DNA from 4 places in the Anabaena sphaerica FACHB-251 genome. Region 3 is predicted to be linked to each of the others. Evidence: predicted binding sites of a transcription regulator. Region 3 holds the regulator's gene; each other region holds the start of a gene.
The links. Region 3 encodes NtcA, which controls nitrogen genes in cyanobacteria. Its sites were predicted from a motif close to TNTGTANNNNNNNNTACANA; they were not measured.

Region 1 (5,595 bases), on a different contig from region 3:
GCTGCATAACGACGAGTTGTATAAGCATTGCCACCAGGACGAATCAATTCTGGTAGTTCTTCAAACAACTTAGAACCAGCTTGCTTAACAATAGCTGCCGCATTAGAATTAATTGCAGCTGCCGCTTGCACTCTTGCCGTACCAGTTTCAAAGTAAGACTTGAGGCTATCAATCGCATTCCGGTCAAAATATTTTCCGGCTACGTCATAATTCTTAATTAAAGTTGTAACTGCATCGCGCATTCCGGTTTCTCCCAATCGTTACTATCTATGATTTGATATTAATTTGGTTGCACTCATGCACCAGTAGAATTTTGTGCCATTCACATAAAATAGATACGGCACAAAACCATCCATACCACTACTTAAGGATTCTATGCCAAAGTTGACCCCGTTAAGATGAAGTTTCTTGTTTTGTGCAGATTAAGAAAGAAAGGTTAATATAACCTGTAATCCAGACGATCTGTAACAAAAACCACAAACTTGCCTCAAGTCAACTATTTACGATATTCCTGGTGGTGTGTCACAACTTGGGTTAGCGCCGCAGAGTGAGGATATTGTGGCAAAGTCTGGTTTTATTTTAGGAAAATGGGTACATAAGGAGTAACAATGACAACCCCAAAAGAAGTCTTGAAAATGATTCAAGACAAAAACATTCAGATGATTGATCTGAAATTCATTGATACACCAGGGACTTGGCAACATTTGACCATGTACCAGGACCAAATCGATGAAAGTTCATTCACTGATGGTGTTCCTTTCGACGGTTCCAGCATTCGGGGTTGGAAAGGCATCGAAGAATCAGACATGACAATGGTGTTAGATCCAAACACAGCTTGGATCGACCCCTTCATGAAAGAGCCAACTCTAAGTATTATTTGTAGCATTAAAGAACCACGCACAGGCGAATGGTATAACCGTTGCCCCCGTGTAATTGCTCAAAAAGCAATAGACTACCTTGCTTCTACAGGACTTGGTGACACAGCTTTCTTTGGTCCAGAAGCTGAATTCTTCATCTTTGATGATGTTCGCTACGACCAAACCGCCAACTCAGGTTACTACTACGTAGATTCTGTAGAAGGTCGTTGGAATACTGGTAGAGAGGAAGGCCCCAACCTGGGCTACAAAACCCGCTTCAAAGAAGGTTACTTCCCAGTTCCACCAACGGATAGCTTTCAAGATATGCGGACAGAAATGCTGCTAACTATGAAAGACTGTGGCGTACCTATTGAAAAGCAACACCACGAAGTTGCTACTGGTGGTCAATGCGAACTCGGTTTCCGCTTTGGTAAACTCATCGAAGCAGCAGACTGGCTAATGACCTACAAATACGTCATCAAAAACGTTGCTAGAAAGTACGGCAAAACCGTTACTTTCATGCCAAAACCAATTTTTGGTGATAACGGTTCCGGTATGCACTGTCACCAATCTATTTGGAAAGGCGGTCAGCCTTTATTTGCTGGTGACAAGTACGCTGGTATGAGTGAAATGGGACTATACTACATTGGTGGTATTCTCAAACACGCTCCAGCATTGTTAGCAATCACCAACCCCACTACAAACTCTTACAAGCGTTTAGTACCTGGTTATGAAGCACCAGTAAACTTGGCTTACTCCCAAGGGAACCGTTCTGCTTCTGTGCGGATTCCTCTGTCTGGTAATAACCCCAAAGCCAAGCGGTTAGAGTTCCGTTGTCCAGATGCGACTTCTAACCCCTACTTAGCGTTTGCTGCTATGCTTTGCGCTGGTATTGATGGTATCAAGAACAAAATCCATCCTGGTGAACCTTTAGATAAGAATATCTATGAACTTTCTCCAGAGGAACTAGCTAAGATTCCTTCTACTCCAGGTTCTTTGGAATTGGCTTTAGAAGCACTGGAAAATGACCATGCTTTCTTAACCGAAACTGGCGTATTCTCAGAAGATTTCATTCAAAACTGGATTGACTACAAACTGGCTAACGAAGTTAAGCAGATGCAGTTGCGTCCCCATCCTTACGAATTTTTCCTCTATTACGATTGCTAATTGCAAGCAGTATAGGGGTTTTCGTCTGGATATCAAACGCAAAAGGAGTACAACCTTGTTGTACCCCTTAATACTTAATATTCCAATTAAGTCAATTTTTAGCCACCCTTTGGGGTGGCTTTTTTTAGTTTTCAATTTGGCTAAAAAATAGAATTAGAACAAGTTGGGATATTTACTATTATTCAGATATTCCTTCAGAATCTATCCATCTGGACTCTTAGCTCATGGAAGCATGACTGCTGCTATAAAGCGTTTGTGTAGTAGGATCTATCTTCCCTTGAATGGGGTTCCAGTAGTGGCATAGTTCTTGGGGAAGACCTAATTCCTGTGTAGCACGCATCAGCATTGATTGTTGACGGTTCTTAACTTGCTGATGTTGACGTACCATTAACGCACGAGATTTTTCTTGAATAGACATACTTACCATCCTCTCTAGTTTTTTAGTAATAGTTGATTAACTTTTTTGCTTCACATATTCATAATAGCCATAATTCTGTATCATACACTACGGAATTACAATTTTGTTACAAAAATTTATAAATGAGCGATCGCCAACCCTGGAAATTGCTACCCAAGCCAGAAGAGACCCCTCCGGCTACAGATGTCAAATCCCTTCTTGCCTGCGCTTCATCTTCCCTTGGGAAATAAGTCCAAAGGAGTAGCTTTTTCAGAAAAACCTTTATTTATGACTTTTAGTTACATAAAATAATTAAAGTCAATAAAACTTCACCTATTATTTATGCTGGATAACTTAACAAAGCTGACTTATCAAACCTTTCAACAGAGCAAAAATTACTTTGGCCTGGCTCACAAAATCCTCAGTTCACAGTTAAGAAACCTAGTCCACCCCACAGTAGTTCAAATGAGCAACGCCTCTCCAGAGGTGATTGTCAAACTACAAAACAGGTTAAATCAGCTGCTAGAGGCAGATTGGCAGGATGCCCAAAAACAAATATATCCCCAAAGTTTATTATTTGATAACTCCTGGGAAGACTTTTTTCGTTACTATCCAATGCTTTGTCTAGATTTACCCCAGATGTGGGAACGAATCACACAAAATAGATATCAAGATTTTTCCCCAGAAACATATCAAGAGGGTTATCCCAACTATTATTTGCAGAACTTCCATCACCAAACTGATGGTTATTTGAGCGACCTGTCAGCAAACTTGTATGACTTACAGGTAGAAATTCTCTTTGGTGGTGCAGCCAATCCTATGAGACGGCGGATTCTGGCTCCCCTTAAACATGGACTGCAAAAATTCCAGGGACTTCCCCCAAGACAACTCCGCATTTTGGATGTAGCTTGTGGCACAGGAGCTACATTGAAGTTGATAAGAGCAGCTATGCCTCAAGCGTCTTTATTTGGTACAGATTTATCGCCAGCTTATTTGCGTAAGGCTAATCAACTATTGTGTCAAAATCCGGGCGAATTGCCGCAGCTTTTGCAAGCTAATGCCGAAGAATTACCTTATCTAGATAATTATTTTCATGCTGTAACTTCTGTTTTTCTTTTTCATGAGTTACCAGCTTCAGTACGTCAGACAGTTATTGAGCAATGCTTCCGAGTCACCAAACCAGGAGGAGTTTTAATTATCTGTGATTCGATTCAAATGAATGATTCACCTGACTTAGCTGATATGATGGATGGCTTCCCCAAGATGTTCCATGAACCATACTACAGACATTACATTGCTGATGACTTGGTAGAGCGATTAGAGAAAGTGGGCTTTCAAGACATAGAGATACAAGTCCACTTTCTGAGCAAATATTTTATTGCTTATAAGAAAGAAGGCTGAAAACCCTTGAGTCTATGAATGTAGAATCCCCGCGTCTTTAGACCGGGGAGTGTCAAAAACCAGCTTAATATAATGCAGAAATCTTATTGCCTTCAGTGGCATAACCGTTAACAGTCCATCAGACCAATTTGGATTTGAGATTGTGGATTAACAGTAGAGGCAGGAACAAACATCGTATCCACTACTTTTAACAGATGCCTGAACCTGCCCCTACACTAATAGGCTGTTCCATGAATCTCAAACAATACTAAATATTCCAACGAGCTTGGTATCACACCAAATTTAACGGTTTCATCACAGAAATAACAGTCCTATTCTGCTATATAAACCCTAGACGAGTCTAGACCTTTACTTCTTACTTCAACGGGAGCATGGGAGCGGTTATCCCTCCATAAGCATATTCGCAAAGCGAACGCTGCGCGAACACGCTTTAGCCAAACGCAAGCAATTAATTGATGGATTTTAATCCATTATGAGCAACAAGAAAAACATTTTGTTGCTAACATGACAAGCTCTATACATAAGGCATACTCGTAGTTTTGTATATGCTTGACCATGATTGGATAAGGTTGTCAATATTTGTGTCAACTCAGGACTACTCACCTGGTTTTTCAGCTTGCCTCTTCAACCTGTAGAAACTCAATGCAATACAAAAGCATTTGAAGAAAGCTAGATTAGTACGTATATGAGTCAATAAGTTACCAATATACGCCAGGTTAACCACAATTACCGGATGTTTTGAGGAAATGCTCAACCGTTGCTGATTTGTGAAGTTGTGTAGTGCTTTAACTGTTTGTGTCTTTGTCAGAGAAGATAAAGTCTGAAACGATGACTGAGTTATGTAGTGGTTTAACTGTTTATATCTCTGTCAAAGAAAATAAAATCTGGAACTGTGGATGAGCGATGTAGTGCTTTAACTGTCTCTGTTCTACAACTTGTGTAAAGGACGATAAACACCCAGTCATTCCATAACTTAATTGCTTTACTGGCAATGAATTCTCCTACAAGCGGTCTGAAGCTACAGTTGTTAAACAAGAGAATGGATATTGCTGAAAAACTCCATTGACTCTTTACGTCCACTACCGCGATGAGGCGCTGGCTGTTCTGGTTGGTTTGGACCGGGTTTGGAATTGTCTGCAAGCAGATCTCCTGAACCAGAATTAGCAATCAGCAACCGGGAAAGGCTAGTGAACTCTGCTTCGTAGTTAAAAGCTAAGGAGCCGAATACCAGACTCGATACTAAAAGTGAAATGGCAGCACGCATAGTAGATGTCTATTTTAGAACTCTCTACTTCACTGATACTTAGCTTTTATCTAATGATCCGGACAATTTATAAAAAAGTATTGTATTTAACTGCAAAAAAATCAATTTTATACTTCGTCGATATGTTCGACAAGTAGCCAGTTACCAGATGAATTTGGACGACCCCAGACAGCGAGCTTTTGTTTTTGGGTCAGGAATTGCAATTGCTCATCAACAGAAGATCCCAAAGTCACAATCTGCCAAGTTAGCGGTGATAATTCAGTTGAGTTTGTGATAGTAAATCTGTAATCTTGTAGGTCTAGGCGATTAAAAATTCCTATGAAACAATCAAGATTAGAGTAATCACACTGATCAATCGATAAACATGGGCAATTTCCACTTGTGGGATAAGTTTCTGGGTTGTTTAAATAACGAATTTGCCAGTTTAACCACTCTGGATGATTGATTGGTAAATTGAACAAGGGAACAATTGCTGTAGGCGATCGCTCATCCGTTAATAAAGCTGTTTG
Region 2 (5,595 bases), on a different contig from region 3:
GATTTTGGACAATTGTGTGGACTTGCCAATCAGGGTCTGGTTGAGGATAATCTAGACGGTAGTGTCCACCCCTGCTTTCCTTTCTAAAAGCAGCACTTTTGAGAATTAAATAAGCTACATCTAATAAATTACGAGTTTCTGCCCAAAGCCGCAATTGCTGATCAATATCTGGTAGATTGAAACTGGCTGCTACTGTGGGACGTAAACTTTGCAAGAATTGACTCAAAGGTAAAGTAGCGAAATCCTGTTGCCAAGATTCAATTGTAGCGATCGCATTTTCCAAACTTGATTGTTCTCGACAAATACCAGCACTTTGCCAGACTAAACGAGGTAACTTTTCCCTGATAGCTTCTAATTGTACTTGTTGATTTTCCCAATCATGAAAAGACAAGATACAAGATAAAGGATTTGGAAAAGATTCTGATTCTGTAGTTTGAGACTGCCGCCACATTTCATTCTCTAAATCGGCTAAATCTGCCATTTGCGCCCCAAAGACGATACATTCCAACAGAGAATTACTAGCTAGACGATTAGCACCATGTACTCCCGTACTAGCAGTTTCTCCTACAGCATACAAACCGGGAATATTGGTACGATTCTGCAAATTGGTGAGAATACCACCCATCCAATAATGAGCAGCAGGGGCTACAGGAATCGGTTGATTACAAACATCAATACCCCAATGCTGACAAACTTGAATAATGTTGGGAAACCGTTGACGAATTTTATCAGCAGGGATGGGGCGCATATCTAACCAGACATTGGCAGTAGCAATATCATCTGCTGTACGTTGTAGATGACTGAAAATAGCTCTACTCACCACATCTCGCGGTGCAAGTTCACCTGCTGGATCGTAGTCAAAAGCAAAACGCCGCCCTTCGTTATCGACAAGATGCGCCCCTTCACCGCGTACCGCTTCGCTGATGAGAAAGCGCCCTGGTTTTGTCAGGGCTGTAGGATGAAATTGGACAAATTCTAAATCCCGGAGAACAGCCCCAGCCCGCCAAGCTATAGCCACCCCATCACCTGTACTCACAGCAGGGTTAGTAGTTTGGGCAAATACTTGACCACCGCCACCGGTTGCCAAAACTACAGCGCCAGCCTTTACCCATGTAACTTTGCCTTGATAAAACAGGCTGATTCCCTGACAGCGACCGGTTTCTGGTTCTATCCATAAGGACAAAGCCAAAGCTTGCTGAATAACTTGGATATTTTGACGACGCAATACTTGGGCTGTGAGAGTGGTGGTTACTTCCCTACCTGTGGTATCTGCGGCGTGAAGAACGCGATGACGAGAATGGGCAGCTTCCAAAGTTAAAGCTAGGGTGTTACCATGACGGTCAAAGGCTACCCCTAAGTTAACTAAGGATTGAATACAGCTAGGGGCTTGTTCAGCCAAAAATTCTACGGCTTTGAGATCACATAAACCCGCCCCGGCTTTTAAAGTGTCTTCAATATGCAGTTGGGGTGAATCTTCTGGGGCTACAGCTGCGGCAATACCACCTTGCGCCCAATCACTGGCGGATAAAGTCACAGTTTCTTTAGTAATTAAGCCTACGCGTAAGCTTTCTGGTAGACACAATGCTGTGTATAGTCCAGCAGCGCCAGCGCCGACTACTAATACATCAAATTGGTTAGGAATATCTATCTGAGACAAGGTTAGGGGAGGTGGGGACTGGGGACTGGGGACTGGGACTGGGGACTGGGGACTGGGGACTGGGGACTGGGACTGGGGACTGGGGACTGGGGAGATGGGGAAAAATCTTTCCTGCCTCCTGCCTCCTGTCACCTGTCACCTGTCACCTCTTGCTCAATGACCAACTAGATTTATCTATCTGTAGATACCGTTGTTAATGCGATCGTCTCCTTCGTTGAAGTTAGGCTCGTATTCTGTGACTGCGAAGTTATCTAAGTTGGCTTGTAAGGTTTGTTTTTGACGATCACTCAATCCTGGCAGATCCAATACATCCTCTACACTCTTGTAAGGAGCATTTTGGATGATTTTCTTAGCCAAGGTGGGATAAAGCCCTGGATACTGTTGAAAAGCGGCAATGTTGGTATTATTCAAATCAATTTTTTTACCAAATTCTGTTGCCAGCTTCTGATCTGCCCTATTTTGGCGTGAAATGGCCATAACAGGAACTTGTGGCCAACTAAAGCTGTTGAAACTAGCAGCTTGGGCTGTTTGATTAGTTGCTAACCATCCCCAGCAGCCGAGCAACAAACTAAATACTGTTAATAAACGTACTAATCCTTTCACGATCTTTCTACCTCTTTCCATCAAACAGGAATAAAAGCTTTCAACTACAAGCTGTCAACTATCGGCTTAAGTGAGAAGTATGGAGTAATAATTCAACCCTACTAATAACTGAGGGGCTGATGAATTACTTGCTGCCTCGGACTTCATGCTCTTAGTTAATAGCTGATAGCTGAATCAACACACAGCAGTCATCACAAACTAATATACAGCTTAGTGAACTACCCAACTTAGCTGTACTTGAAGTTGAAACTTCGGGTATTATTTGTCATTACCACGTTAGGGATTTTTTTTTGATTTTACTTTGTAAAAATTTATTGCTAATCATTGAGCTTTGGTAACTGAAATTTGGTACCTGAAAATTTTAGGCAAGAACCGCAGCTAGTAAAAACAGACTGTCCACTAAAATTGTACTCAAAACTGCTCCACTAAAGGCGTACCAATGCAGTTGCTTTTTACCTAAAGATACTAGCCCAACTGTCAATAGTGCTAAGGCCAGAATGATTGCCCAAGCTTCTCCCCAAGGAGTTTGCACTTGTGCTAGGGCATTTTTTAAGATTTGTGACGCTCCCTGGGCATCTGTTCTCATAATTTGCCGCCAATAGGGCATTAAGTCTACTAGGTAGAAGTATATATCTGTTAAAACTGTGCCGAATAGAGAACCTAGATAAAACCAGTTACCGACTTTGCCCCAATTTTTACACAGACACCAAATAGCGAAGGGTAGGCCGATTGATTCTATGGGTAAGTGCCACAAGGGTTCCCAACGTAACCAACCCCAGTAAATCGCCCCTGTTAACCAACTCCAGCTAAATCCTAAGAGTAAATCTCCCCAAAGATAGGTTTGGGTCCGTGACATTAATGTCAAACTCAGCCAAATCCAAAATCCTGTGATTACTAAACTGAGACTGGGTAGCGATCGCACTAGCGGTGCTTCTATAAATACTGGTACTGATACCAAAAATACTGCTGCCACAAACACTAACCAAGTTTGCCTCCAAGAGATTGCAGTAGGCAGTGAGGGCAATAAGGAAAGGGTAGACTCTAATTCTTGCATACCTCTGTGCTTGGTGTCAGCGGTATGCAAATCAGTCTCAATAGAGGAGTTGGCAGTAGTGTAGGAGGACAACGTATTATTAATCAAAGTTTTTAATATTTGTTACTAAACTTTACTTATCTACAGTATCACATTCTTAAATCCCCCCCAGGGGCATTTTTATTATACTGTAAATTTCAGTAAATCTCAAACTGATAGGAAATAGGAGTCAGAAGTCAGGAGTTGAAAAAGAGGCAGAGGGGAAGGGGGCAGGGAGCAGGGGGAGCAAGCCCTTGCTCTCTGCGCGGAGCGAAGCGGAGCATGGGTAAGAAGCCCCGCCCTTCCAGGGCGCTCGGCTGGGGCGGGGTACAAGCTTTGTCCCAGTCTCTCCCCCCTGCTCCCCGCTCCCTGCTCCCCTGCTTCTTGTGACCTCCCAGTCGCCTGTGAAACTTGCCCGGAAAAACTGATGACAACAGCGGATCAGGTTGGATAATTTGCTAGAATTACGCATCCATTGTGGGAGTCTGTTTGATGGAGACAATGTTAGAAGCAAGTAGTATATGTGTACTATCCTCGCAACTGCTGGCCGTGGCAGAAAACACGGAAAATTTAACCCCGGAATGGTTGCAGGCATTTATTTTGGGTATAGTACAAGGTATTACAGAGTTTTTACCGATTAGCAGTACAGCACATCTTTTAATTGTCACCAAGATATTTGCTTGGAAAGAACTAGGTGATAAAGATTTTGTTGATGCCATTCAATTTGGTAGTGTTATAGCAATATTGCTGTATTTTTGGTCACTAATTTCTAGTATTGTTAAAGGTGCAATTACTGCACTCAAGGATAAAGATTGGGAACGGGAAGAATGGAAAATTTTTGTGGGTATTGCTGTAGGCACAATGCCTGCATTAATTTTTGGCTTTCTGTTGAAAGACGTTTTACCTGAAAGTGCATTAATTATCGCTATAATGTCAGTTATCATGGCTATTTTATTAGGTTTAGCAGAAAAATTTGGCACTCGCAAGCGTGGTTTCGATTCCTTGCAAATTCGGGATGGTATTTTGGTAGGATTAGGACAAACTCTAGCTTTGATTCCTGGGGTTTCTCGTTCTGGTTCAACCCTAACGACTGCCTTATTTTTAGGATTAGAACGTGATACAGCAGCGAAGTTTTCATTTTTGTTAGGTTTTCCGACTCTGACAATAGCAACCCTCTATAAAAGCCTGAAAATATTTAAGCTGTTTGAGCAACAACAATTACCCGATAACATAGTTTTACTATTAGTTATAGGGATTGTTTCCACCTTTATTTTTTCCTACCTATCAATTGCATTTCTGATTCGGTACTTACAAACCAAAAATACCTTTGTTTTTGTTTGGTATAGATTGGCTTTTGGTAGTGCCATTTTATTAGCGATCGCAACAGGTTGGCAGGGATAATTTTAAAGGAGTCAGGAGTTCTTAATTTTGGATTTTGGATTTTGGATTGTATTTCATGAACTCCAATCGTAAGTATTCAGCTATAGCACTCGTTCATACCTAGATCCCCGACTTCTGACATCAATTTATAATTTGTGAACACAATAAACAAAAGAAGTCGGGGATCTTATTGCCCTACCTGAATTCTTACCTCCAATCTAAAATCTAAATTCCCTGTTCCCTATTCCCTATTACTTGTTCCCTATTCCCTGATATATGTCTACCATTCATCCTGCTAAAATTACCAAGGTGCTTCCTGAATCCATTGCTGCTGAAATTGGCTTTGAAGTTGGCGATGCGATTGTTGCTATTAATGGGACAAAACCCCGTGATTTAATTGATTATCAATTTTTGTGTGCAGATGAAATTTTAGAACTAGAAGTATTAGATGCGGCTGGGAAAACTCATCATATTGAAATTGAAAAAGATTATGATGAAGACTTAGGGCTAGAATTTGCTACCGCATTATTTGATAATTTAATTCAATGTAATAACCGTTGTCCATTTTGCTTTATTGATCAACAACCACCAGGTAAACGTTCTAGCTTGTATTTCAAAGATGATGATTACCGTTTGAGTTTCTTATATGGTTCTTATTTAACTTTAACTAATTTACCAGAAAGAGAATGGCAACGCATTGAACAAATGCGGTTATCTCCCTTGTATGTTTCTGTTCATGCGACAGAACCAGAAGTGAGAATTAGACTATTAAAAAATCATCGTGCAGCGCAGATTTTAGAACAACTCAAATGGTTTCAAGAAAGACGCTTACAAATTCATGCTCAAGTAGTAGTTTGTCCAGGGATAAATGATGGTGAACATC
Region 3 (5,595 bases):
TTGAGGTAGCGTTCAATCAATAAGATGGCTACAATGTCATCTATGGGTCGCGGAGGCTGTCGCAAACCCTTTGGTAAGAGTTTGGTGAGTCCTGTTGGTGGAAACATTTGCCAATAGCGATCGCGTGCTTCTAGAGTTGTATAACGCTCATCAACTAAAATAATATTCAGGGATGGAATTAATTCCTGATTAAGTTGCTGTTTCCACTTTTTCGCGGTTGTTTGGTCTCCCATGACGATTAAGGAAATAGGAAAACTTTGCCGCAATGACGAAATCTGAGCGATCGCCTCAGTAGCAGGAACAACTTGATGATAATACAGCTGCCGATCCAATCCCATCACGGCTACACCACATTTATCTCGACCAGGATCAAAGCCTAAAATTGCTGGTTGTGTATTAGTCATAGGGAACAGGGAACAGGGAACAGGGAACAGGTAATAGGGAAGTGGGGAAATGGGGAGATGGGGAGATGGGAAGGATTAATCACCCAATCACCAGTCACCAGTCACCAGTCACCAGTCACCTATTTACGTGCTAAAAATAACTTGTCCATTCAAAATTGCTACAAGTTTTACTCTCAAAGGACCGGCTGTATAGGTATCCTCAGCTGCTATGGCTTTAATTTCCAGTGGTTGCTCGGACTGTTGCAATTGGGCAAAAAAGCGTATAAAAGTACCATCTATCTGGACTGTTTCCACAATACCAGCATTGCGAGCGCGAAATTGAGAAGCAGAAATGAGCAAGTCTAGACGTTGCCGTAATTGATATGATGTCATAGTTTTCATATCAGCAGATGTTGTAGCTAGAATCTCACCTGCGGAAAATACCAGTTGATTTGGCATTGCATCAGCAAAAAATTCTATCTGTTTTTCTCCCCTGACATAATTACCCGCAGAGAAAATTCGCACTACATATTCTCGACCATTTTGAATTTGTTTAATTAGTTGCTCAACTCTTTCTTGGGTAACACGCAATAGCTCTGTATTTGCAGGAATTGTACCAGGTTCGCTTAATTGAATGTTGGCATTGCGGTTAGCTTCCTGTAAAATTTGGATTACCACTTTACGAGCAGCAGCAGGTTGCTCTACACGAACTACACCAGCAGCTATAACTTGACCACGAACCAAGGCCAGTTTACCCAGACGCAGGTCACGGTATGACTGATAATATTTTTCTAACCTTGCTACTTCCTGTTCTAAGTATTTTTGCTGGTTTTCCAATTCTTTGAGGCGAGATTCTCTGGTAGCAATTACTTGTTCTCGCTTTTTAATTTCTAAGTTGCGATTTTGAATAAGTGTATCTAAATTAGCAATTTTCTGATCACGTTGTTCAATAACTTCTTGGCGATTAGCAAGCTCGCGATCGCGTTTTTCAATGGCTGTCTTGGCTTCCTCAATCGCTTTTTTGGCTTCAGTATATAGTCGCTGGCGTTCTGCCTTTAATTCTTCTACTGCGCTGTGCAATGCCTGACGCTGATTATAAAGGCTTTCTAGTTCAGCTATAGCTTGTCTGTACTGAATCACTACTTCACCAAGTCGGCTTTGAGTGCCTTGCAGTTGAGCTTGGGTTTTGGCTTGTTGGCTGATAGTGCGGTTAAGTTGAGCTTGTGTTATCCGTTGTTTAGCATTGGCAGCTTGTAAAGATTGATTAATTGTCTGTAAATCCTGCTGTGCCTGAGCTTGTTCTTTTCTAGCTTCATTAAGCTTTTCTTCTACCTGGCTTTTTTCAGTTTCTGCGGTTTTGAGTTGTTCTCGCTTGTTTCTGAGGTCTTTTTGAATATCCTCCAACTCAAACACCCCTTTCCGTAATCCTTCGTCAGCAGCAAATAAAATTGCTAAAGTTGAGGCAGAAATCACACCACCCGTAAAAATAGTTACTATTACCGCTGTGTTTTTGGGACGCAAATTGAATAATGAGAGGCGTGCCTTACCAACTTTTGTGCCGATGCGATCGCCCACTGTGGCAATCACGCCTCCCAGAATTAAAATTGCTGCTATCAGGATGTACCCGGTGGCCATCTTCAACTACCGCCAGAAATGCTTCCAGATACAGCCTACTACTTTCAACCATTGTCTGTGGGGGAAAGGAGATTGGCAAAAGTAGAATTTAGTCAATTTTTAAATTACCTCCGATTGTGGTATTTTTTCTCAAAACACAACTTGACAAAACTTGTACCAATTTCCTCCCCCAGCAGCTTTTAAGTAAATTGCTTACTTAATGTGACAGGTTTATGCACAGTAATCTTTTTCTTGTGGATGGAAATCATTTTTTTCTCGCGTAAATCTCCAAGCAATCTGGTGACAGTAACGCGAGTAGAACCGATGGCTTCAGCGATCGCCTGATGAGATAGCTTCAAATCAATGGTAATGCCATCAGCACAAGGTACACCAAAGTCTCGACAGAGAATTAACAAAAAACTCACCAACCGAGAACCCATATCTCGGTGAGCAAGGGTTTCAATCATCATCTCTGTCTGGAGAATCCGCGAAGATAGCCCCCGTAGCATCAACATTGATAATTCTGGATTTTCCTTGAGTGCTTGCTCTACTTGTTCAATTGGTGCAGAAAGTAATTCTACCGCCGTGAAGGCAACTGCATGGTAGAATCTATCCGACTTATTACCCGTTAGCAATGACAACACGCCAAAAACACTATTTTCCCGCAGCAATGCTACCGTTATTTCTTCTCCTGCCTCATATACCCTGGAAAGTTTCACAGCACCCTTGAGAAGAAAATAAACTCGTTCGGCGGGATCGCCGGGAAAAAAGATCGTTTTGTTGCGTTCAAACGTCTCCACAACCGGTGGAAAGGCTCCAGTTGCCATCTGACGAAAAACATTTGCTAGGGCTTTATCTTGTGTCACGATCATCTCCCTTCCCCTACCCAATGCCGGAAAAACAAAAACTGATTACCTAAGAATACACCTGAAAAATCAAGAAAGCACCGTCAACCTTTCTGTTTTTTCCTATACTTAAATTTATCACTTCATATTCATTTGTTTATCATGATACCTAATTGTTGTTATTTTTAGCTAAAAATTGTTGATCAGTAGTTTAACAAACTCAACTTAAGAGGTTTTTTGGCAGAAAAATTTTCCATATCTTTATAACTTCTTAAACAATCTGCAGAAATTTTGTCGCTCTCAACACCCTACTGAATTAAATTTTTTGAAAATCCCATCCCCAACTAGGTCAAAATATACTCAGCTTCTAGTATTGTAAATATGCTCCTAATGATTGATCACATTGACCTATTTCTATGCTGAATCTGTCCGGAAAAAACGCCCTAGTCACAGGTATTGCCAATAACCGCTCCATTGCTTGGGGTATTGCTCAACAACTACACCAAGCAGGTGCTAACCTGGGCATTACCTATTTGCCAGATGAAAAAGGCAAATTCGAGAAAAAAGTTGCAGAATTGGTGGAACCCCTCAAGCCCAGCCTATTCCTTCCCTGTAACGTTGAGAATGAGGAGCAAATTCAATCTACTTTTGAAACAGTGCGCCAGCAATGGGGTAAATTAGACATCCTTATTCACTGTCTGGCTTTTGCAAACAGAGATGATTTAACCGGAGATTTTAGTCAAACCTCCCGTTCTGGTTTCAATAAAGCTTTGGAAGTTAGTACCTATTCACTGGTACAGTTAAGCGGTGCTGCTAAACCTTTGATGACAGAAGGCGGTAGTATTATTACTCTCTCCTATTTGGGTGCAGTCCGAGCTATCCCTAACTATAACATCATGGGTGTAGCCAAAGCTGGATTAGAAGCCAGTGTTCGTTACTTAGCAGCAGAACTAGGACCCCAAAATATTCGCGTTAATGGTATTTCCGCAGGCCCTATCCGCACTTTGGCATCCTCAGCAGTAGGCGGCATTTTGGATATGATTCATCATGTGGAAAAAGTCGCACCCCTGCGTCGCACTGTCACTCAACTAGAAGTAGGCAATACAGCAGCTTTCTTGTGTAGTGATTTGTCTAGTGGCATCACTGGGCAAATCCTGTATGTAGATGCAGGATATGAAATCATGGGAATGTAATGGGGATTGGGGATTGGGGACTGGAGACTGGGAAAAATTAATCAACTCTTGCCTCTTGCCTTTTGCATGAGTGCCTTCTTTCAATGACTTACGACTCATGACTAACAACCGCATTGCTACAGTTAAGCGCACCACCGGGGAAACTGATGTACAAGTAACCATCAACCTCGATGGTACAGGCATCTGCAAAGCTGCCACAGGGATTCCCTTTTTAGATCATATGCTGCATCAAATCGCCTCTCATGGGCTGTTTGATTTGGATATTCAAGCCAAAGGTGACTGGGAAATTGATGATCACCACACTAATGAAGATGTGGGTATTACCTTGGGTCAAGCTTTACATCAAGCATTAGGTAATAAAAAAGGCATTGTCCGCTTTGGTAATTTCCTTGCGCCTCTGGATGAAGCTCTGATTCAGGTGGCTTTGGACTTTTCTGGACGACCTCATCTTAGTTATGGTTTAGACATTCCTACTCAACGGGTGGGAACTTATGACACCCAACTGGTACGAGAATTTTTTGTGGCGTTGGTGAATCATAGTCAAATGACCTTGCATATTCGCCAATTTGATGGTGTTAATTCTCATCACATTATTGAAGCAACTTTTAAAGCCTTTGCTAGAGCTATGCGGATGGCAGTAGAAATCGATCCTCGTCGTGCTGAAACTATTCCCAGTTCCAAAGGTGTGTTATAAGTTACTATTGGTAGCGCCAGAAAGCTACTCGCTTGGCGATAATTGACACATTAAGATAGTGGTGTTTATTATCGTGATACCGTAAAACTTGTAATCAGTCACACCCAATCGGTAATTGGTAATTTAACCACAATGAATTCTGTTGCAGAAACTCCTGAACCTCAACTGAATCCTGTAGATCAACCACCAGTAGTCCTAACTTCTGAGTTGCGAAAAGTCTATCGCACTGGTTTTTGGCTGAATCAAAAAGTTGTATCTCTCAAAAACTGTTCTCTACAAGTTTACCCAGGACAAACCTTTGGTTTGCTAGGTCCCAATGGTGCTGGCAAAACTACACTGTTAAAACTGTTACTAGGAATTATTCGACCTTCTGCCGGTAGGGGTTTATTATTAGGTAAGCCACTGGGCGATCGCTCTGTGAAGCAACGTATTGGCTACTTACCAGAAAATCCTTATTTATACGACTATCTCACCGGCTGGGAATTTTTGGAATTAGCTGCTGGGTTATTCCAAATTCCCCACAAGATACAGCGTCAACGCATTCCCCAACTTTTAGAATTAGTCGGTTTATCTCAAACTGATGCTCGCAAAAAGCTAATGCGTCGTTATTCTAAAGGAATGCTTCAGCGTGTTGGCATGGCTCAAGCATTAATTAATGATCCAGATTTAGTATTTTTAGATGAACCAATGTCTGGACTTGATCCCTTGGGACGTTACCAAATGCGAGAAATTATTCTCTCACTCAAAGCAGCTGGGAAGACGATATTTTTCAACAGTCATGTTTTGAGTGAAGTAGAACAAATTTGCGATCGCATTGCCATTCTGGCAAAAGGAGAATTAATTTGTGCTGGTTCTCTCAATGAACT
Region 4 (5,595 bases), on a different contig from region 3:
CCATTGCTGCGGCCACTGAGAGAAAAATTGTAGTCAACTATCCTAATGTTAAGTTTCTCAATCCCAGTGTGACTGCTACTAGAGCGCAGGTAGCGGCTTTTATTTATCAAGCCTTGGTTAGTGCTAATCAAGCTGCTGCAATTAACTCACCTTATGTTGTCTCTCTTCAAACCACTCCACCACCAGTCACAACTGTTACTATTCCTCAAGGGACTATTATTCCTGTGAAGTATGAAAAGGCAGCAAAAATTCTGGTAACTAAAGATGAAACTGCTCCTTTAACTTTGACAACATCACAAAGTGTAATTACCCAAGATGGAACAGTGGTTATTCCTGCTGGTAGTCAGGTGATCGGTGAACTCAAACCTGCTCAAGGTGGTTCTCAGTTTGTGGCTCAAAAATTAATTTTGACCAATGGTAAAGAATATAACCTTATTGCCACTTCTGATGTGATTACCAAAACTGAAACTGTGAGAAAAGGCACTAGCACCACTTCAATTATCAAAAATACCGTATTAGGAGCAGGAGCAGCTGCCGCAGTATCTGCGGTGACAGGCGATCGCGCTATTGCTACAGAAGAAATTCTCGGAGGTGCTGGTATTGGGGCGCTGATTGGTCTTTTCTTTGGTAGGAATAGTGTTGATTTAATTGCTATTGAACCCAATACAGATTTAGAAATGACAATTAACCAAAATTTGTTAATTTCTCTGCAATAGTGACTGGGGACTGGGGAGAATCAAGTCAAAAGTCAAAAGTCAAAAATTCTGTTCCCTGTTCCCTTATTTCCCCATCACCAATCACCAATTACCAATTACTAATTACCAATTACCAGTCTTTAACTTCAGGCAACCAAATAATAAAGGTAGTTCCTGGATGTTGAAGTGAAGTAATTTTTGAATTAAATGCGGGGCTAAAAACTTCTATTTCTCCCTGCATTTGTTCTATCAATTGTTTGGCGATCGCAATTCCCAAACCTGTACCGGGAATTTCTGTTTGCGCCTGTACACCTCGGTAATGTCTTTCCCCCAAATGCTCTAAATCTTCTGCTGGAATACCCGGACCTGTATCACTAATCGCAATGCCTTGAAAATTAGCTTTTTTCTGTCCAGCTTGAATCCAAATTTTCCCACCAGCAGGGGTATATTTCAAAGCATTATCAATAATATTACTCAAAACTTCTCTTAATGCTTTAAGATTAGCTTTTGTTAATGGTAAATTTTCAGGAAGATCAGTTATTAATTCCAGATTTCGTTCTTGAGCAATAGCTTGAGCCGATTTTAATAATAGTGCTAATAAATCTGTTAAGTCGCAATCAGTAGCATTTTCCCCTGTTCCTGGCAATAATAGTGGTGGTTTGGCTTCTTTCTGCACCGATGCTTCGACAACAACCTGAGATTCTGCTAGGGGAATGGGTGTTAAATCTGCATCAGTCAAGTCTATCACTTGATCAAACTGTAGCAGCAATTCTTGCAGGCGATCAGTTTCCCGCACTATACTAGTCGCTACATCTCGGTTAGGGTCTGTTGGTCGCAGTCGCTTAAACAGGAGTTTCCCAAAAGTGCGGATAGCCGTCAAAGGGTTGCGAAACTGATGCAAAAGATTATCCAGTAAATCCCTTTGTTGTTCTTGAAGAACTTGCTGTTGATGTAACTGCTGCTGTAACCAAGCTCGACGCTGATCTAAAATGCAAGCGATCGCTATAGTTTTGGCTATGCGCTGAATTTCGCTTTCCTCCCCTTCATTCCAGGCTCGATCTTCCCTTCCCGTTACCAATAACCCCATCATCACACCTTCATAAATCAGAGGTAAAACAATTTGATTGCCACTAAATATATATTCATCTTCTAAATTTGGAGGGGCTGTATTTGTACTTTCTGACTCCTGGGAAGGAGGAGCAGAGACTAGTCCTGCTGTCAATAACTTGCTCCGGTGATTCGGTAATGCCAAAATCTGACCAAATTTGATTTGCTTGTTGACTGTCCCCTGGGCTAGTTGATCTCTGTACTTTAATCTTGCTGTCTCAGGGGAAACCACCACAGGGATCAATTGAGCCTCACCTGTGGGGCTATCTACTAATTCTTGCGTTAAGTAGACAACACTCAAAGACGCTCCCAGTCCTTGGGTTAATAGAGATATTTGCTCTTGGCATAGAGCAATAAAATCAGAACTGGCAGACATTAACATTTTTTAGCTCTTGCTCAAAATTATGGACTAGCAGGGACAAATAGAAAAGATGCTAAATTTTTCGCGATCGCACTTTCAGCTTAACTAAATCTTCTCATTAATGCTTTATTCCCGGGAATGATATTTTTACTCCCAGAAAATACAGAGCTAGAGGCAGTTGGCTGAAATGCTCATCAAATCTACTAATTTGTGGTTTATTGGCCGCCTTCTAGTTATTTTCACTGTACTTGCACTCATTACTTAGCTACAGATAATTTCTCTAAATTTCCAAAGGATGACTAGGGTTGTATCAAAACGTTAAAAACCATTGATTTTTTCAAATATAACTTATATAATTACGACGGGTTTTGTAGCTATGACTACAATCTTATAGCTTGAAAGAGGAGGACAATAGGTTGGCAAGGAGACGTAAACGGAAAAGTCGTCGTCGTCAAGAAGGACGACGGATTTTAGAACACGTGCCTCAATACAGCATCGAAAGTGGCGAAGATAAACCTGTGACAGCAGCGAGAAAATTTATTCAAGCTGAAGGTATTTTGCCTCCTGCCTTGCTACTTGTAAAACGGAACGAACACACCACAGACCGTTATTTCTGGGCGGAAAAAGGTCTGTTTGGCGCTCAATACGTAGAAGAAAATCATTTCTTGTTTCCCAGTCTGAGGGTCTTGGAAGCTCCCGCTGGTCAAGAATTAGTGGCGGTGGCTACTCGTTAACATCTAGAATGATCCTCTTACGCATTGAATCTGACTTCTTACTTCTGACTCTGACATTAATTAACTGGCAAAATTGATCAGTTTATGCAAAAATTCAATTTTTTTTAAGTTTGTAGCTGAACTGCCAGTAAAGCTTATCCAAATTAGATCATCAAATCCTTTGCAGCCTGCGGTTGCATAATTTGATATCTAGTATGCTGATCCAGAAGGGAGTAGCAACAAAATCAAGCACATACAAAAGCGTCTTGCTTTGAATATTTTGGCTACAGTTGCCAAAATTATCTGTCAGCAAATTTAGATTTAGATTTAAATTTTGTCGATGACAGAAATCGTTAGCAAAACTGCCAACTTTAGATTTTTTCTGCCTCCTCCCTACTGTTCCTTTTCCTCAAAAGTCAGTCAGAAGTTTGCACTTCATCATCAGGACGTGCTTCTCTCAAGCAAAAACTAAAAACCTTCAATCAACCATCTTTAACTGTAAAACCCTCTGTAACTCAGCGAGTTCATCTCGATGGGCAATAACAGTGATGATACTTGAGGAGTGTTGTTCATTTTGGATAGAATCCATTGTGAGTGACACTTTCTCAATTCTCCCAGCTTTTTGCCAATAAAATATACCACTCAAGGGAGATAACAGGACTAAGGACAGTAAAAACGGACTTTGACTCGAAGAAAGTTGAGCTAAAACCAGAGATAGACAAGCAAAACCAACGGCTGCTAAAACAGTTAAAAAGATAGCTAAAAACCAGCTAGGTCTGACAAACCCTTCAAAAGTGACTTGGTTTTTTTCTTGGTCTACAGATGTAACACGGTAGGAGCGGGAGCGAAAATACTCCTTGAGTTGAGTCATCAAACTAGCTTCATCTTGCTCAGATACTAATTGCGCTTTTTCTGTGCGGTCTTTAGTAGAAGCGCGGATAAAGAAAAACAGTCCCACCGATAACAACAAAGTTAGCAGGAAAGTAGATGGCACAATAGCAGTATCCATAATTAATTGTTACTGTTTCACTTGATCTGACTTATTCATTATCAATTATTCTTGATAGGGATTGTCAGGATTTTTAGGCTAGACAATAATTGTTTTTTCCCAATCCTCAATCCCCAGTCCCCTATCCCCAGTTCCTTATGACACAAAACTCCGAAACCCCATCCTCTAATATTCGAGCGATCGCCCAAATATTTCGACTCGCTGGTTGGATTAGTTTCTGGATTCAACTTGTACTAGGTGTAATTTCTGGGATAATAGTATTATTATTCGCATTTTTCAGTCAAAGAGCAGGTAGTCCCAACAACAATCCTGGAACTGGATTTGGCGTATTTCTGGCTGTTTGTGGGCTAGTTGTTTTAGGTGTGGGGATGTACTTAGCCTATCGTTACACCAGAATTGGCAAACAACTAGATTCCTCCAATCCTGCCAATCGTCCCCGTAAACTAGAAAGCGTGCAAATATTAAGATTGGGGCTATGGGTGAACTTAGGAGGGATTCTGGTGACACTTTTGGGAGCGCAAGCAATAGTTGGTACGCTGGTAGCTAGGTCAATATCTCCACAAGCCGTAACTACTCAATTATTTGACCCCACTCGGATTATTAGCGGTTTAGATATGCTGGTAGTTCAGGCTAATACAAATACTATTTCAGCGCATTTTGCAGGGCTTGTAGCTTCACTATTTCTGCTAAATCGCATTACCAAGTGATAATTGCGTGAAGAAATGATATAACAACTTAGAACCGACCAAGAACAAGCAAAAAATGCTAGATATTAAACAAATAAGAGAAAATCCCCAACTCGTACAAGACAAGTTGAACAGTCGTAGTGGTAAATACGACATTCAGCCTATTTTAGATTTGAGCCAAAAACAACGAGAATTAGAAGGAAAACGCAACGAACTTCAAGCCCGTAGTAATGAAATTGGTAAACTGGTTGGACAAAAGGTAAAATCTGGTGTTAATCCTCAAGATGCGGAAATTCTTGCTTTAAAGGAAGAAGGAAACACCCTCAAAACCACATTAAGCGAATTAGAACCCCAGGAAAAAGAGTTAAAAGCGCAAATTCAAGATTTACTCTTAGCACTTCCTAACCTTCCTAGTGATTCTACCCCCATAGGTCAAAGTGAAGATGATAACCTAGAAGTGAGAAGATGGGGAGATGAATATAAACCGGAAAACCCGAAGATTTTACCTCATTGGGAAATTGGGGAAAAGTTGGGAATATTGAACTTTGAAAGGGCTGTAAAAATTGCCCAAAGTCGGTTTGTGAGTTTGATAGGTGCGGGTGCGGCTTTAGAAAGAGCATTAATTCAATTTATGCTTTCTAAGCATATTGAAAATGGATATATTGAAGTTAGTCCACCGTTGTTAGTAAATACTGATTCGTTAATAGGAACAAGTCAGTTACCGAAATTTGCAGAGGAAAGTTTTAAATGTGCAGATGATGATTTGTGGTTAATTCCGACTGCGGAAGTTCCGGTAACAAATTTTTATCGGGGAGAAATTATCAACGCGGAAGAATTACCAATTTATCACTGTGCATATACTCCATGTTTTCGTCGAGAAGCGGGAAGTTATGGACGGGATATGCGGGGTTTAATTCGGTTGCATCAATTCAATAAAGTGGAGTTGGTGAAGTTAGTAAAACCGGAAGATTCTTTTGAAGAATTAGAGAAGTTAGTAGGAAGTGCAGAATCAATTTTACAGGCT

Region 1: the regulator NtcA is predicted to act here: its motif matches at 2,517-2,536, upstream of gifA (glutamine synthetase inactivation factor IF7A).
Region 2: the regulator NtcA is predicted to act here: its motif matches at 3,404-3,423, upstream of H6G06_RS01440 (DUF3120 domain-containing protein).
Region 4: the regulator NtcA is predicted to act here: its motif matches at 2,531-2,550, upstream of H6G06_RS09480 (DUF3155 domain-containing protein).

The regions. Positions count from the first base shown of each region.
Region 1 covers NZ_JACJQU010000001.1:220,179-225,773, reverse strand. The annotation lists gene apcB (allophycocyanin subunit beta) at 1-242, opposite strand, end outside; gene glnA (type I glutamate--ammonia ligase) at 609-2,024, shown strand; gene gifA (glutamine synthetase inactivation factor IF7A) at 2,242-2,442, opposite strand; gene H6G06_RS00860 (class I SAM-dependent methyltransferase) at 2,764-3,822, shown strand; gene patX (heterocyst-inhibiting protein PatX) at 4,850-5,086, opposite strand; gene H6G06_RS00850 (FAD-dependent oxidoreductase) at 5,194-5,595, opposite strand, start outside.
Region 2 covers NZ_JACJQU010000001.1:344,261-349,855, forward strand. The annotation lists gene nadB (L-aspartate oxidase) at 1-1,657, opposite strand, end outside; gene psbU (photosystem II complex extrinsic protein PsbU) at 1,832-2,260, opposite strand; gene H6G06_RS01440 (DUF3120 domain-containing protein) at 2,622-3,401, opposite strand; gene H6G06_RS01445 (undecaprenyl-diphosphate phosphatase) at 3,825-4,733, shown strand; gene H6G06_RS01450 (TIGR03279 family radical SAM protein) at 4,989-5,595, shown strand, end outside.
Region 3 covers NZ_JACJQU010000030.1:31,600-37,194, forward strand. The annotation lists gene H6G06_RS25720 (pre-16S rRNA-processing nuclease YqgF) at 1-404, opposite strand, end outside; gene H6G06_RS25725 (DUF3084 domain-containing protein) at 528-2,018, opposite strand; gene ntcA (global nitrogen regulator NtcA) at 2,198-2,869, opposite strand; gene fabI (enoyl-ACP reductase FabI) at 3,259-4,035, shown strand; gene hisB (imidazoleglycerol-phosphate dehydratase HisB) at 4,133-4,729, shown strand; gene H6G06_RS25745 (ABC transporter ATP-binding protein) at 4,862-5,595, shown strand, end outside.
Region 4 covers NZ_JACJQU010000004.1:129,692-135,286, reverse strand. The annotation lists gene H6G06_RS09490 (S-layer homology domain-containing protein) at 1-716, shown strand, start outside; gene H6G06_RS09485 (GAF domain-containing sensor histidine kinase) at 826-2,184, opposite strand; gene H6G06_RS09480 (DUF3155 domain-containing protein) at 2,580-2,897, shown strand; gene H6G06_RS09475 (cofactor assembly of complex C subunit B) at 3,355-3,885, opposite strand; gene H6G06_RS09470 (DUF3611 family protein) at 4,023-4,592, shown strand; gene serS (serine--tRNA ligase) at 4,648-5,595, shown strand, end outside.